DNA from 2 places in the Pseudoalteromonas sp. 23_GOM-1509m genome. Region 2 is predicted to be linked to the other one. Evidence: riboswitches for the same ligand, from Rfam matches in the RefSeq annotation. Region 2 holds a riboswitch; the other holds the start of a gene.
What was found. Region 2 has a riboswitch for cobalamin ahead of N523_RS0101220 (ABC transporter ATP-binding protein). Riboswitches for the same ligand answer to the same signal wherever they lie in the genome.
Positions count from the first base shown of each region.

Region 1: linked by a shared signal. The riboswitch ahead of N523_RS0117265 (TonB-dependent receptor domain-containing protein) and the one ahead of N523_RS0101220 (ABC transporter ATP-binding protein) in region 2 are both predicted to bind cobalamin.

Region 1 covers NZ_KI912434.1:355,622-363,206, reverse strand. The annotation lists gene N523_RS0117295 (TetR/AcrR family transcriptional regulator) at 1-502, shown strand, start outside; gene thiI (tRNA uracil 4-sulfurtransferase ThiI) at 603-2,060, shown strand; gene N523_RS0117285 (ketopantoate reductase family protein) at 2,352-3,254, opposite strand; gene N523_RS0117280 (VanZ family protein) at 3,247-3,597, opposite strand; gene N523_RS0117275 (YajQ family cyclic di-GMP-binding protein) at 3,749-4,231, shown strand; cobalamin riboswitch at 4,499-4,664, shown strand; gene N523_RS0117265 (TonB-dependent receptor domain-containing protein) at 4,702-6,552, shown strand; gene msrA (peptide-methionine (S)-S-oxide reductase MsrA) at 6,613-7,149, opposite strand; gene N523_RS0117255 (efflux RND transporter permease subunit) at 7,226-7,585, opposite strand, start outside.
Region 2 covers NZ_JADO01000008.1:265,280-272,864, reverse strand. The annotation lists gene N523_RS0101230 (cobyric acid synthase) at 1-860, opposite strand, end outside; gene N523_RS0101225 (FecCD family ABC transporter permease) at 860-1,870, opposite strand; gene N523_RS0101220 (ABC transporter ATP-binding protein) at 1,872-2,684, opposite strand; cobalamin riboswitch at 2,761-2,898, opposite strand; gene N523_RS0101215 (porin) at 2,948-3,877, opposite strand; gene N523_RS0101210 (LysR family transcriptional regulator) at 4,041-4,910, opposite strand; gene N523_RS0101205 (DUF413 domain-containing protein) at 5,000-5,374, shown strand; gene N523_RS0101200 (response regulator) at 5,461-6,693, shown strand; gene rarD (EamA family transporter RarD) at 6,699-7,585, opposite strand, start outside.

The DNA.
Region 1 (7,585 bases), on a different contig from region 2:
CCATATATTTGCACTTTATCGTGACCATTTAAGTACTCATTTTAAGCCGGTTGATCAAGGCGACGATGCTTTTGAACACCTAGGTCCTTATTTAGATTCGCTATTTGAATTGATGTGGCGCTATCATTTTTTTTACGACAACCTTGGCGATATTCTCGCTCGCGATAGTCATTTAAAACAGGGTTACATTGATTTTCAACAGGAGTTACTTGAGCAGGTGCGTAACATCATTTTGGCCTTACGCGACAGCGAAATTATTGCTATTGATGAACAAGATGCTATCGAACTTGCTCATACGTTAAAATTAACGGTCAGCTTTTGGACACCCTATATGAAAGCAAGGAGGCTTAGTGGTGTGCTGGTTGAGCAAGATATTTACCCTGGTATTGTAAAAGTACTGACTTTATTTAAAGCCTACAGCACCGAAAAAAGCGCAAATAAAATTAATCAGTTAAGAGACAAGTACGCACTTTTAGCAAATGCTGCTCCCCAGAATCCTTAAGCCCGTTAAGTTGGTTAGTTCCTAGGCGCTAAATTTTTTGCTATAATCCGCCGCGCCCAATACCTGGGTGCGCGAATTCCCGCAGTCTAAGAGTTAAACTATGCTTAAATTTATCGTCAAACTTCACCCTGAAATAGCCATTAAAAGCCGTTCAGTCCGTAAACGCTTTACTAAAGTGTTAGAAAATAACATTAAAATTGTATTGCGTCGTGTTGACGAAAAAGTACAGGTACGTAATAACTGGGATAACATTTCAGTTGTAACAAAACTTGACGATGCTCAAACTCGCCTTGATTTTATCGACAGCTTACAACGTATACCTGGCATCGTGCAGTTTATTGAAGTGACTGAAACAGACTTTAAAACGATTGATGACATTTATCAAAAAACTATTGAGCTAGTTGGTCACACTATTATTGGTAAAACCTTTTGTGTCCGTGCTAAGCGCATAGGTCAACATGATTTTACTTCAACTGAGCTAGAGCGTTACGTTGGTGGCGGGCTTAATCAACATGTTGAAGGGGCTCGAGTAAAGCTAAGTCGCCCAGAAGTAACGATTCGTTTAGAAATTAAAGACGAAAAAGCCTACATAGTAACGCAAACGCATTTAGGAATGGCGGGCTTTCCACTGCCAACACAAGACGATGTATTATCGCTTATGTCTGGTGGGTTTGATTCTGGCGTTGCCAGTTATCAAATGATCCGTAAAGGTGCTCGCACGCACTTTTTATTCTTTAATTTAGGTGGCGCTGCTCATGAAATTGGGGTTAAACAAGCGAGTTACTATCTATGGAAACAATACAGCTCTACTCACAAAGTTAAGTTTATTACTGTTGATTTTGAGCCAGTGGTTGCTGAAATCTTAGAAAACGTTGAGAACAGCCAAATGGGCGTTGTCCTTAAACGTATGATGATGCGAGCGGGTAGTGCCGTCGCTGAAAAACTAAATATTCAAGCATTGGTTACGGGTGAAAGTATAGGTCAGGTGTCTAGTCAAACCTTAGCTAACTTAAGTGTGATTGACCGCGTAACCGAAACGCTCATTTTACGCCCACTTATCCAACATGATAAGCAAGAAATCATCAATATAGCGCGCCAAATAGGCACTGCAGAAATGGCAGAGACGATGCCTGAATACTGCGGTGTGATCTCTAAAAAGCCGACAGTTAAAGCCAAAATTGAAGTGATTAAAGCAGAAGAAGAAAAGTTTGACTTTGATGTATTAGATACCGTTATTGATAACGCCCGTGTTATGGATGTGCGCGATATTGATGTTGAGGCTAAGCAAGAGCTTAAAGAGGCAGAATCAGTTACAGAGTTACCAGAGGGAGCGGTTGTTGTTGATATTCGCTCGCCTGAAGAAGAAGATGCGGCGCCGCTGGAAATTGAAGGTATTGAAGTTATCCACTTACCGTTTTTCCGCTTAGCAACAAAGTTTGGCGATTTACCTAAAGGTAAAGATTATTACTTATATTGCCAAAAAGGAGTAATGAGCCAATTACAAGCGCTTATTCTTCACGAAGAAGGCTTTACCACTGTTAGAGTATATCGTCCTTGATGGCATAAGATATTGGGTCTGTTGACCTTTGCGGATTATAATTTGTTCAAACTAGGGGCGGTTTAATCGCGGCGCGAGGTTTGTAACCTAGTGGGCTAAGTAAAAATCGAGCAACAAAGAGTAAATCGCCCCGAGGCAGAACCCTTCGGGCAGCGCCTGTTTGGCATTGATGCTGCGTTATCGCCTATTTATGGGGAATAACCACACCACATAGGCTCTGCCTTACCTAAATACCAAACAGACTGCTGCAAATTTAACCTTGAAAGGTCAACAGACCCTAAATGCGCGGATTTATTCCGCGCTTTTTTTTGCCAAAATTTTAGCAAGTAAGGCGTCATTATAAGGTGTTGCAATATGGTGCAGTTTTCCTTGCTCACTTATATAGCCACAAATCGCCATGATCTCTGTTTGTCTATTGTGCATTACATCTTGATGCATCGAAGAGTAATTTTCGGCAGTTAAACTCATTACTTTGTAAGCCCGCTCTAGGGCATCTATAAGCTTAATATTGAGTTTTAGCGCGGTTGCAATGTGGCACGCCTCAGCTAATAAATTAATAATTGCACTACTGTATTGCGGTGCACGTAACTGACCATTTTTTATATTGTGGTGAGCGGTTAATGGATTTATTGCAATATTAACCAGTAGCTTTTCAAACCGTAGTTGTTCAATATTGTTACTGACAATTAACTGCGGAATAGTGTGTAATTGCGCACTAAGCTGTTGAATATTTTGAATAGCTAGTTGATTACAGCCCCCTAATACACTTTGCCCGTTTCCGGTATGTTGCACAATATTAGGGTTTGACTTAAATCCAGCCATGCTGGTGGTTAAAAAGTACAATGACTGCTGCTTTGTTAGCTGTTCATTTAATTGTTCAACATTACCCATGCCATTATGACTCAGTATAATATGGGTATTATTGCCTAGATAAGGTTTTACTTGAGCATAGGCTTGTTGCACTGCAAACGCTTTTACCGTGAATAAAACAATATCAAATTCAGGAGTTTGAGATAACTGCTCTTGTGAGATAAAAGTGGCGTTAATTTTTTCAGACGCAGCGTTACTGTGGCTGTAAAAGCGAGTATTAACTGTGCCTTTTCGAGTAAGTATATATATAGCGTGATGCTTGGCTAAAAAATGGCTAAATAACAAGCCAATAGCGCCATCACCTACAACAAGTATGTTAGCCATAATGCTTCTTTTTACGCAGTGTTAACAGGGCTTTAGCTAAAAAGTAGCTCGCTGCACCAATAAAATCGGCAACAAAATCGGCCAGTGATGCTTGTCTGTAAGGAAGGCTATCTTGCATAATTTCTATTGCTGCACCGTAACCAGCGAGTAATAGTATTTGTGCATATAATGGGAGTTTAAACGCTTTATCCATAATAATGGCAAGTAAAAAGAAGATACCAAAATGCGCTACTTTATCAACATGCGGAAATAAGTTTGCCGCGCCCTTTACCTCTTTAGCAAATAAGAAGGTAAACGCAACAATACTAATTAAAAAAATTGCTTGGTAAACACGCCTTGTCACGAAAATTCCTAAAATCGTATAAAAAAGAAGCCTCAGTATATCAAACTAATTTAGTATCGCACCTGAACAAAATGCAGAAAAATGTAAAGATTTATCATTTTAACGTTATAATTGCGGCATAAAATTAAGATTAGATAGTTAGGAGAACGCTATGCCTTCATTTGATATTGTATCTGAAGTAGAAATGAACGAAGCAAAAAATGCGGTTGATAACGCCAACCGTGAACTAGAAACGCGATTTGATTTTAGAGGCGTTGATGCATCAATAGAGCTAAACGATAAAACAATTAAATTAAAAGCTGAAGCAGATGCTCAGGTAATGCAGTTATTTGATATTTTAGCGAGTAAAATCTCTAAACGTGGGATGGATGTTGCAAGCTTAGAGCTACAAGATATTTCTCGTGCGGGCAAAAATGTTTTTCGTAACGTTGCACTTAAACAGGGTATCGAAAAAGACATGGCTAAAAAAGTAGTAAAAGCCATCAAAGACTCTAAAGTAAAAGTACAAGCGGCCATTCAAGGTGAAGAAGTTCGCGTAACAGGTAAAAAGCGTGATGACTTACAAGCGGCTATGCAAGTTGTACGCACTGCTGATTTAGGTCAACCATTTCAGTTTAAAAACTTCCGCGATTAATTTATTGCCTCGAGCTCGGCACTATAGGCGCTGAGCTCAAAGCAACATGTATTTAGCCAAACACGTTATATTGTTTGGCTTTTTTATTTTTAAATCTATGATGAACCCCGAACCCCGAACCCCGAACCCCGAACCCCGAACCCCGAACCCCGAACCCCGAACCCCGAACCCCGTATCCAGAACCTTGAATCTTTGGATTTTTAGATGTTTAGACGTCCGTTGACTTTTTTTAGTAAACAGATAACAATAGCAGCCTATTTTCAAGGTGCTTGCTAAACACTTCAATGGTGTGATTTTTTTAGTAGGATAATCGGGAAGTTGGTGCGTTTTCATTGATGAAGTCAATCCCAACACTGCCCCCGCAACGGTAAAGTTATGCTGTATTAAATTATGGTAACTGAGTCCGGAGACCGGCCTTGATTTAATCTTACTTACTAACATCTTTGCGGTGGGCAAAGATAGGGGACATGATGTTAAATAAAACCGCACTGGGTGTGGCCATTTCGGCTGTACTCTCTATTTCTGTATCTGCTGCAGAACAATCAATCGAAACAATAACAGTAACTGCTAATAAATTTGAACAACCTATAAATGATGTATTAGCAAGTGTGGCAGTTATCGACCGCGCTGATAGTGAAAAAGCGAATTATCGAGACTTACCTGCAATATTAAATACCATAGCTGGGATAGATATTGTCCGTAATGGTGGGTTAGGTCAAAAGGCAGATATATTTGTTCGCGGGGCCAGCGCTAAATATACCTTAGTACTGGTTGATGGTGTAAGAGTGAGCGATGCAAGCTCAGGTAGTGTATCGCTGACGAATATTCCAGTTAACAGTATCGAGCGTGTTGAAGTTATAAAAGGTGCCAGAGCGGCTATTTATGGCTCAGACGCTGTAGCCGGAGTAATTAATATTATCACCCGTAAAGCCTCAAATAACTCGCTTTCGGCTACTTTAGGCAGCCATAGCTACAGTAATTATCAGCTTGCTGGTGGGCTTGTAAAAGAGGCGCTTAGCTTTAATTATAATTTAGGCTACGAAGAGACGGATGGTTTTGATGTTACTGGCAAAGATCCAGCGGCTGAGTACACAAAAGATCATGATGATGATGGCTACAAAAATAAAAACATTGGCTTTAATTTAGCTTATGAGCTTGCTGAACTAGGCCAGTTGAGCCTGCAATCTCAGTATAGTGAAGGCGAAGCACAATATGATAATGCATGGGGTAACGATGCCTACGACTTTGAAAATTACACCGCTAAGCTAGGCTGGAACAAAGCCTCTGATGTATATAGCCAAAGTACTTCGGTGAGCGTTTCGCAAGAAGAAAATACCCAAACAGGTACCGATGTGCAGCAAGTGTATAGCACAGAGCGTGTTGAGTTTGAATATCGAGGGCGTTATACCCTTACTCAAGAACTTGATATATCGGGTGGCTTTAATTATTTATCTGAGGATTTATCAAACTCGTCAGCAACGTCATCAGAAGAAAAACGCGATAATAAGGCGTTGTTTATAGGCGCGTTTTATAGCCATAACAAATGGTTAGCAAATGCGGTTGTTAGAACCGATGATTATGACTTCCATGGCCGTGCAAACACTTACAGTACAGGACTTGGTTACAAAGCAAATAACTATGTAACACTACGTTTAAATCACGGTACTGCATTTAGAGCTCCTTCGTTAATTAATGCGTTTGTGACTAACAGCCCGTACTATTTACCAAACAATAATATTAAACCTGAAGAAGCCTTAAATAATGAGCTTGGTATAACTTTAGAAACCCAATGGGGCCGTTATGATATTGCTATTTTCGATAACCGTATCAATAATTTGATTAGTAATAATTATGATGCAGACTCAGGTAAATATATTGCCACTAACATAGATAAAGTATCTATGCAGGGATTTGAGCTGTCGGCAGAGTTTTCAGCGCTAGGCTTTGAACACTCGGTTAACTTTAGCTTTTTAGACGCTACAGATGAAAAAACGAATACCGATTTACCACGTAGACCTTCTGAATCGTTTAATTATCAACTCGCTAAAACATGGGGTGATTTTGATGCCAGCTTGGATATGCAATATCGCTCATCGCGTCCTTCGATTGCGTATTATGACTCGGAGCTCGCTGCTTATACGGTATTTAATATAGCAGCCAATTACCAGTTGCTAGATAATTTGTCGTTAGCTGCTCGAATAGAGAATATTACTGATAAAGAATATTTTACTGCTGCGACGGGCTTTGCTGCCAGTGGTAAGCTATTAGGTTATAACAGCGCAGGAAGAACTTTCTTTGTAGGGGCAAATTATCAGTTTTAATCGCTAATATAGTGTTTATTAATATACAAAAGCCCGATTTAAATCGGGCTTTTTAATATATTACCCGTTTAAAAACTCGCTAAATTCGGTTTCAAACTTATGTAATTTGGGTGCAATTAAAATACTGCAATAGCCCTGCTCAGGATTTTCATTGTAATAGTCCTGATGGTAGTGCTCTGCGGGGTAAAAAGTGGTTGCTGGGCTCACCTCAGTCACTATAGGTTCGCTAACATGACTTTGCAGCTCTGCAATAACTGCCTGTGTTTGTACTTGTTGTTGCTCATTATGATAATACACAACGCTGCGGTATTGAGTGCCTATATCGTTACCTTGGCGATTTAGTTGTGTGGCATCGTGTAGGGTAAAAAACATCGCGAGTAAGGTTTCAAAGCTGATAACACTGGCATCAAATTCAACCTTAATTACCTCTGCATGGCCACTGTTGCCAGTGCAAATAGTTTTGTATGTTGGGTTATCAGTATGTCCACCAGTATAACCAGAGCAAACACTGAGTACACCTTTTACACGCCTAAATGCTGCATCAATACACCAAAAACAGCCGCCGCCGAGTGTTGCTACTTGTGTGGTCGAACTCATAAGTACTTCCTCAATTGTTAGGGATATGTGCACTGAATAAAGCGCCGTAACAGCTAGTTACGACGCTCTGAGTGACTTAGATCTCTTTAAGCGGTTTTTCAGCGGCTTGCTTATCAAGTTTTTGTTGTAAAAACTCAGGTGATTGTGTATTTCGCGCTAGTGCGTAATAAGCGGCTGGCACCACAAACAGAGTTAGTATGGTTGCCACCGTTACGCCAGTAAATACCACCACACCAATTACCATTCTACTTTCCGAGCCTGGGCCGGAAGCCAACACCAAAGGTACGGCACTCATAACCGTTGTTAGGGAGGTCATAATAATAGGGCGCAAACGCTGTGTAGCCGCTTGTAAAATGGCCTCACTAAATTCTACGCCTTTATCACGTAACTGGTTGGTAAATTCAACAATCAGTATACCGTTTTTAGCACTTAACCC
Region 2 (7,585 bases):
ACAGCAGGAATTGCTTGTGTATGGCGCACGTAGGTTATATTTATATTCGGGTGTAATCGCAGAGCATCAAAATCGGTATGGTTACTAATATGTGGTAATAACAGTACAGCAATATTTATACTGGCATCGGTCACATTATTATCTATGGCCACAGCATCTTCTGCATCAAGTGCTAAATCGTGCAAGTAAGGTAATACCCCTAATACAGGTTTACCGGTGTACTCCTCGAGCCAATCTAGCCCACCTTGTAATAAACTAATATCACCACGAAAACGGTTAATCACAAAGCCTTTTACTCGTGCTTGCTCAGACTCGCTTAATAACGCCAAAGTCCCGACTAAGTGCGCAAATACTCCTCCTTTATCAATATCGGCAATAATAATAACAGGGCAATCCACTTGCTCGGCGTAACCCATATTTGCAATATCGTTTGCGCGTAAATTAATTTCGGCTGGGCTGCCAGCCCCTTCTACCAGTAATAAATCAAAGCGTTTAGCTAAACGCTTATGCGAGGTTAATACTGCATCCATAGCCACTTTTTTGTAGTCATGGTAAGCATCGGCTTCCATATTGCTGATAGCTCTACCATGAATAATAACTTGTGCGCCGGTATCACTATTGGGTTTGAGTAATATAGGGTTAAAGTCGATTTCAGGTTCAACTTTTGCGGCTATGGCTTGTAATGCTTGGGCTCTGCCAATTTCGCCACCATCGTGCGTTACGGCACTATTGAGCGCCATATTTTGTGGTTTAAACGGTGCAACATTAACCCCTTGGTTAGCAAACACTCTGCAAAGTGCTGCCACTAAGGTGCTTTTACCCGCATCGGAGGTGGTACCTTGTACCATTAATGTTTTCATTATTTACCCACCAGCTGGCGCTTACGAAAATACAAGATACTTAAAAAGAATAGACTACCAATAGCCGCCGTGATCACCCCTATTGGCAGCTCTTGGTTAGCGAGTAATGAACGTGCCAGTACATCGACCCATACCATAAATATGCCCCCGACTAATCCGGTCATTAATAATCCAACGCTGCTGCCTTGAGAGATAAAAAAGCGCACTATGTGCGGCACCATTAAGCCAACAAAGCCAATTCCGCCACACATAGCAACCAATACGGCTGTGATCAATGAGCTTAAAATAAGCATTAAAATTCGAAAGCGATGCACCCGTACACCAAGCGTTGTTGCGCTTTCATCACCTAACAACATGGCATTAAGTTGGCGTCTAAAACCTAACATAATGACTGTACATGTAATGATGACCAAGGCAGGTAATAACAGTGACGGCCATTGCGCCCTAGCAAAACTTCCCAAAGTCCAAAATAAAATAGCCGCGACGGCCTGCGGATCGCTCCAATAAAGTAACAAACTGGTAAAGGCGCTAAATAAAAATGATAAGGCCACCCCAGCCAATAACATCGACTCAACTTGGGCGTTGCGTTGACTGCCAGCAATTAAAATTAATAACCCCATTGCTACTAAACTGCCAATTAAGGCTGCTGCTGATAGCGCAATGCCTGCGCCTATTCCAACAAAAGCCATTAATACTACGACTCCTAATGATGCTCCCGACGAAATACCAAACAAATAAGGGTCAGCCAATGGATTACGAGTAACTGTTTGTAATATCAATCCAGCAATCGCTAAGCCGCTGCCGGCCAAAAAAGCCAGTAACGTACGTGGCATTCTTAATTCAATAATAATGCGGCTGGTAAATGAGGCCTCGCTTGAAAAAGTTAAGCTATGGTATACATCTGCGAGCGAGGTAGGGGCAGCACCAAAGCTCAATGCCACAAATAAACTAAATACAGCGCATAACAGTGCAATAATTAACGCCACACCATGGTTAGACATAATCGCCATGTTATTGGTATCCATAATAATAGGTAATATGGGGAATAGACTCGCCATTGGACGCCGTTTGAGGGTGAGTATTAACTTGCGTGCAAACACCAAAAACCTCATCAAGCATTTGCTCGGTGATCACCTTATTAGGCTTTCCCGCGCTAGCGATTTCTCCGTTTTTAATAACCACTAACTCATCGCACATGGCTGCCGCTAAATTTAAATCATGAAATGAAGCAAACACAGTAATGCCCAAAGATTTAGCCAGCTCCATTAATTGAATTTGATATTTAACATCCAGGTGGCTTGTGGGTTCATCCATAATGAGTAGCTGTGGTTGCTGCACAATCGCTCTGGCAATAAGCGCTCGTTGCTTTTCACCGCCAGATAGTGAGTCAAATGACTGATTGCTATGAGATTCAAGCCCAACACGACTAATAGCCTGCGCTATTTTTTGTTTATCTGCTTGGGTGGTCGAGCTAAATAGCGTTTTATGCGGGGTAAGCCCTAGAGCTACAACATCGAATAACGAGAGATTAAATTGCGACGGTGTTTCTTGTAGCACTACCGCAACTTGCTTGGCATAGTCTTCACTTTTTAGCTGCCAAATATCGGTATCGTTAAATTTAATGTCGCCTGCTGATGGCTGATTAAATCGATATAAGCACCGCAGTAAACTCGACTTTCCTGCCCCATTAGGGCCAATTAAACCAATAAATTTACCACGCTCAATGCTCACATTAATGTGCTTAAGAATTAACGTATTGTCCACTCGCCAAGAAACGTTGTTAACGGTTAAAAGCGGTAAGTTTAAAGAGGTGTGAGTGTGCAAAAAATTATCCTAGGCAGGGAAACACCCACACTCAGTACTAATACGTACCAAAAAGAAAATGAGTTAACCCGCTCGTTATATGAAGTTTTAAGGCATTTGTATCTGACTTACAGTAAAACTGATCACAGTTACGGGAATAGTTGAGGAGTTACACCTCATTCCAAATGCTTGGCTATTATGCGCAGATAAGTAAATAATTTAAAGCAAAAAAAACCGCACTCAACTGAGTGCGGTTAAAAGGGAGTGTTTTAACTAAGGTTTAGTTAAAACTTATATTCCATACCTAAACCTAGGTAATCTTGGTCAACATTGTTGTCCATATCAAAGCTTGAGTAAAAACCAAATACTTTAAGGTTTTTGTTTAGTTTATGGTCAACACCTACCGATATCGCGCTTTTATCATCGCTGTCATCAAAATCCATTGTTTGGTATTGCACTTTGAAAGTGTTGCTACCCATAAGGTAAGCTGCATTCACTAAGTAACCGTCAGCCTCAGCGCTGCCATCTACTTTTTCTTGTGTTTGGTACATTGCGCCAAGTCTAAAATCTTCAATTTTACCTTGAACTGTTGCACGCACTACATCGTAACCATTGACTTCGCTATCAGCAGCAATGGCAGCATATACTGCGCTCTTTTTAAGGCCTGCATCACCGTAAGTTAACGCCACTGAGTAGCCATTTTTGGCATCTACGTCGTCTTCTGCAATAAATGACGCTAATACTTTAAAACCTTCATATGAGTTTGAAGCATAAGATACTGAGTTACCTAAACGATTTTCACCTTTAAAGGTATTTTTTATATCACCTTCAAGATCGTTGAAAAGATCTAGTTTCCCCTGCGCTTGCTTAAGCGCGGTGTCGTTGCGGCCTATCACAACCTGACCGAATCCGCCTTTAAAGCCCACATATTGATTACGCGCTGAAATATTGTCGTCATCACCTTTAGAATCGGCATCAGACACATCAACCTGAAATTCAAACTTATAAACCGCTTCTAAACCGTCTGAAATTTTTTCAGACCCTTTAAGTCCGAAACGAGATGCATTACTTTTAATTTCAGTAAACGACCCTTCACCATCGTCAGATGATTGAACGGTTACATTTGCTTTACCGTAAATGTCTACCTCTGCAAGTGCATTAAAAGATAAACCACTAAGTAGGGCTAAGCATAAGCTCGATTTTGCAAATTTCATGTTATTTCCTCGATAATCACAATAGACTAATTTTTAAAACAGCAGCAGTGTGTCACCACTAAATGACAAAAATATTACAAAGGACACATTTTTGTCTTTTTAAGTTAATAAAACTGCATTAAATCTGAAATCAAAATAACATGTAAAATAAACTGCCTACCGACTACTTACTTTGTTTCAATAAACTCGGTGTCATTTGCGACAACAAATTAACCAAGGTTTCTATCAACTCTTTCTGTTCGTTATCTCTATGATAGGCAACAAATACATCTCTTGAGGTATTTTCTACCCCTTTTACATGAAAAAGTTCGCCTTTTTCTAAATGATCTTTAACTAATACCTGTGGAATAAACGCACTACCGCCACATTGCAGTATTAAATCAAGCGCTATACGCCCTGTACTGGTTCTAAAATAAGGCGGTGTTTTACCGGTAAACTGACGCGCATGCCAAAGAGAAAACGTGGTTCCCCAATCAACATACACATATTGATTATCAAAAAAGTTATCACTGGTTGCCGTATCGTAACCACTCACCGGAATAATGGGCAGTTCACAAATACGTTCAACCACAAGTTCATCAACTTTAGGAGGATCAAATAAAATAGCTAAATCAAGGGTGCGCTCCAACAATAAGCGAGTGCTTTCTTGTTGCGCTTTCACTTCTGCCACCAGCGATACACCAGGCATCGCCGATACAATATTTGTAATACCAAACTGTAAAAATGCATCCCAAATATTAGGCGTACCTGCTAAGCTAATTTGCTTATGCATATTATCTGCAAGTGCAACATCCACTTTGGCTCTTTGCATCCCAGTAATAATCATTTGCGCATGCGGTAACAAACGCTCACCCGGTGCAGTGAGTTGTATATTATTACGCTGACGAATAAATAAATTTACGCCTAAGCCCTGCTCTAATTGGCGAATTCTAAAACTCACCGCAGACTGCGTTATATATAGGTTTTCTGCCGCTTTACCAAAATGGCGAGTACGCACCACTTCAACAAATGTTTTTAATAAATCTATGTCCAATTTTTTATCCTCACGATAAAAATTTTTTGTTTAAAAAAATAGCGATTATGTCCCATACTCCAGCTAATAATTGGTATGAGGGTACAGCTATGAGCAATGATATTTCACTACTTCGTCAAGCATTCGTAAGTCAACGTCAATTTTATGATGACCAAAACTTTCCACGCGGATTTAGCCGCAGCGGACACTTTACCCTGTTAGAGGCAAGTATTTTAGAACAGCACGGTGTTGTTTTAAAAAGCCTGTATAACAAAACAGTTGAGCCACAAAACGAACATCAGCAACAATTTGTAAATGCTGTCAGTGGCATAATAGAGCCAAGTAACCCAATTGAGCGAGCATGGGTTAAATATTTAAAGTTAACAACCTGCAAAACAAAATTCCATACATTATTTGGACGCTCAAAAATTTCAGGGCCAACACCAATAAGCCAAGATTATTATTCTGAGGCAGACAATCTATAAGTCACTACAATAGTTGCTTTTTGGCGTTTTAGCAGTTACAACTTGTATAAGCAAACAATTTTGCAAAATTTAAACAAGGCTGTTACGTGACGCACAGAATACTTATTGTTGAAGACACTCCTACTATTGCGCGAGTGCAAAAGCATATCGCGCAAAAAGTCGGCTACGAGGTTGATATTGCTCAATCCTTGGCTGAGACTAAAGAGCTTATAAGTAAGCACCATTATTTTTGCGCAGTGGTCGACTTTATATTACCTGACGCGCCACAAGGTGAAGCTGTTCCATGCACCATTGCAGCAGATATTCCTACCATAGTGATGACAGGCAATATCGATAAGCATACCCGTGACACCGTTGAAAAATACCCCATTATTGATTACATCATTAAAGGCAATAAACAAGCCTACGAGTATTTAGAAAAGCAGCTTTACCGCCTGCCCCGTAATAAGCATGTAAAAGTATTGGTTGTTGATGACTCTGCGTCAACACGCCAATACATATGTAGTTTATTAACACGTCACAAATATCAAATATTACAAGCAGCCGATGGCCTAGAGGCGCTTAAAGAGCTTGAAAGCACCCCCGATATTTCTGTGATTATTACCGACAAAGAAATGCCTAATATGGGCGGTATTGAGCTGTGTAATGAAATTAGACGCATTTATAGTAATAACGAAAAAGCCATTATTGGTATTTCAGGCGCTACTTCGTCTAATTTATCTGCCTTATTTTTAAAAAATGGAGCAAATGACTATTTATACAAACCATTTAACAGTGAAGAATTTTACTGCCGGTTAAGTCAAAACGTCGATATGCTAGAGCATATCGAAACTATAAAACGACAAGCCAATACAGATTACTTAACTAAACTCCCTAATCGTCGTTACTTTTTTGAAGAGGCTAACAAGTCATTAAAGCAGTTTAAAAAAGCAAAAGCACCAGCCATGTTAGCTATGCTTGATATTGACCATTTTAAAGCTATTAATGATACCTATGGCCATGATGCCGGAGATGAAGTGCTTAAAGGGCTGGCTGTATGCTTTAATAAATATTTTGAAAACCAATTGGTTGCCCGTTTAGGCGGAGAAGAATTTGCGGTATTTTTTACTGAACTGACCGAGCAAGAAGCACTAAAACGACTAGAAAGTTTTCGATTATTTATTGAGCTTAATAGCCATGAGTTTAGCCAAGCACAAATCAAGTTTACGCTGTCGATAGGCTTCAGCCACAGTGAAACCTATCAAATTGACGAACTATTAAAACAAGCCGACTTAAAGCTCTACAAAGCCAAAGAGTCGGGGCGTAATAAAGTGGTTTAGTTTAACTAAACCACACCTGAGGCGACAATGGCTGCTTTTCTGCGTTTACGCGACTGATGGTATGAATCCCAACTAAAAATAGCCAGTGCACTCCAAATACACGCAAAGGTAATTACACGCTCAGCATCAAACACTTCACCATAAAACACCACTGCTAAAATAAACATTAAGCTAGGCCCTATGTACTGAAAAAACCCAAGCGTTGTGTATTGCAATCGCTTAGCCGCGCCGGTAAAACACAGCAATGGTAGCGTAGTCACTATACCTGCACTTACTAATAGCGCATTAGTTAGCCAATCATTCGCTGGTAAATTAGACGTTTCAGTCGGCACCATTAACCACCAATAGGTCAGTGCCACCGGTAATAATATTAATGCCTCAATTAAAATCCCAGGCAGGGCATCAACCTGTAGTTTTTTACGTAATAGGCCATATAACGCAAAAGAAGTCGCTAACGAAAATGCCACAATCGGAAATGAACCAAAACTAATTAACTGTAATAAAACACCTGTAAAAGCCAAGGCAACAGCAGCTCCTTGCAACTTACGTAACCGCTCGTTTAAAAACACCATACCAAGTAATACATTTAACAAAGGATTGATATAGTAGCCTAAGCTGGCATCTAGCATGTGGTTGTTATTAATAGCCCATATAAACAACCCCCAGTTAAACCCCAATAAGGTCGAGGTAACAACTAGCATCAGAATTAATTTAGGTTGGATTAAAATGCGTTTAATTTTATCCCAGTAGTTGAGCACACTTACCACCAAAATAAGAAACATCACTGACCAAATAACACGATGCATTAAAATTTCAAATGCTGATACATGTTGGATCATCTTAAAATAAATGGGTGCTAGGCCCCACATAAAAAAGGCGAGGCAGGCAAAAA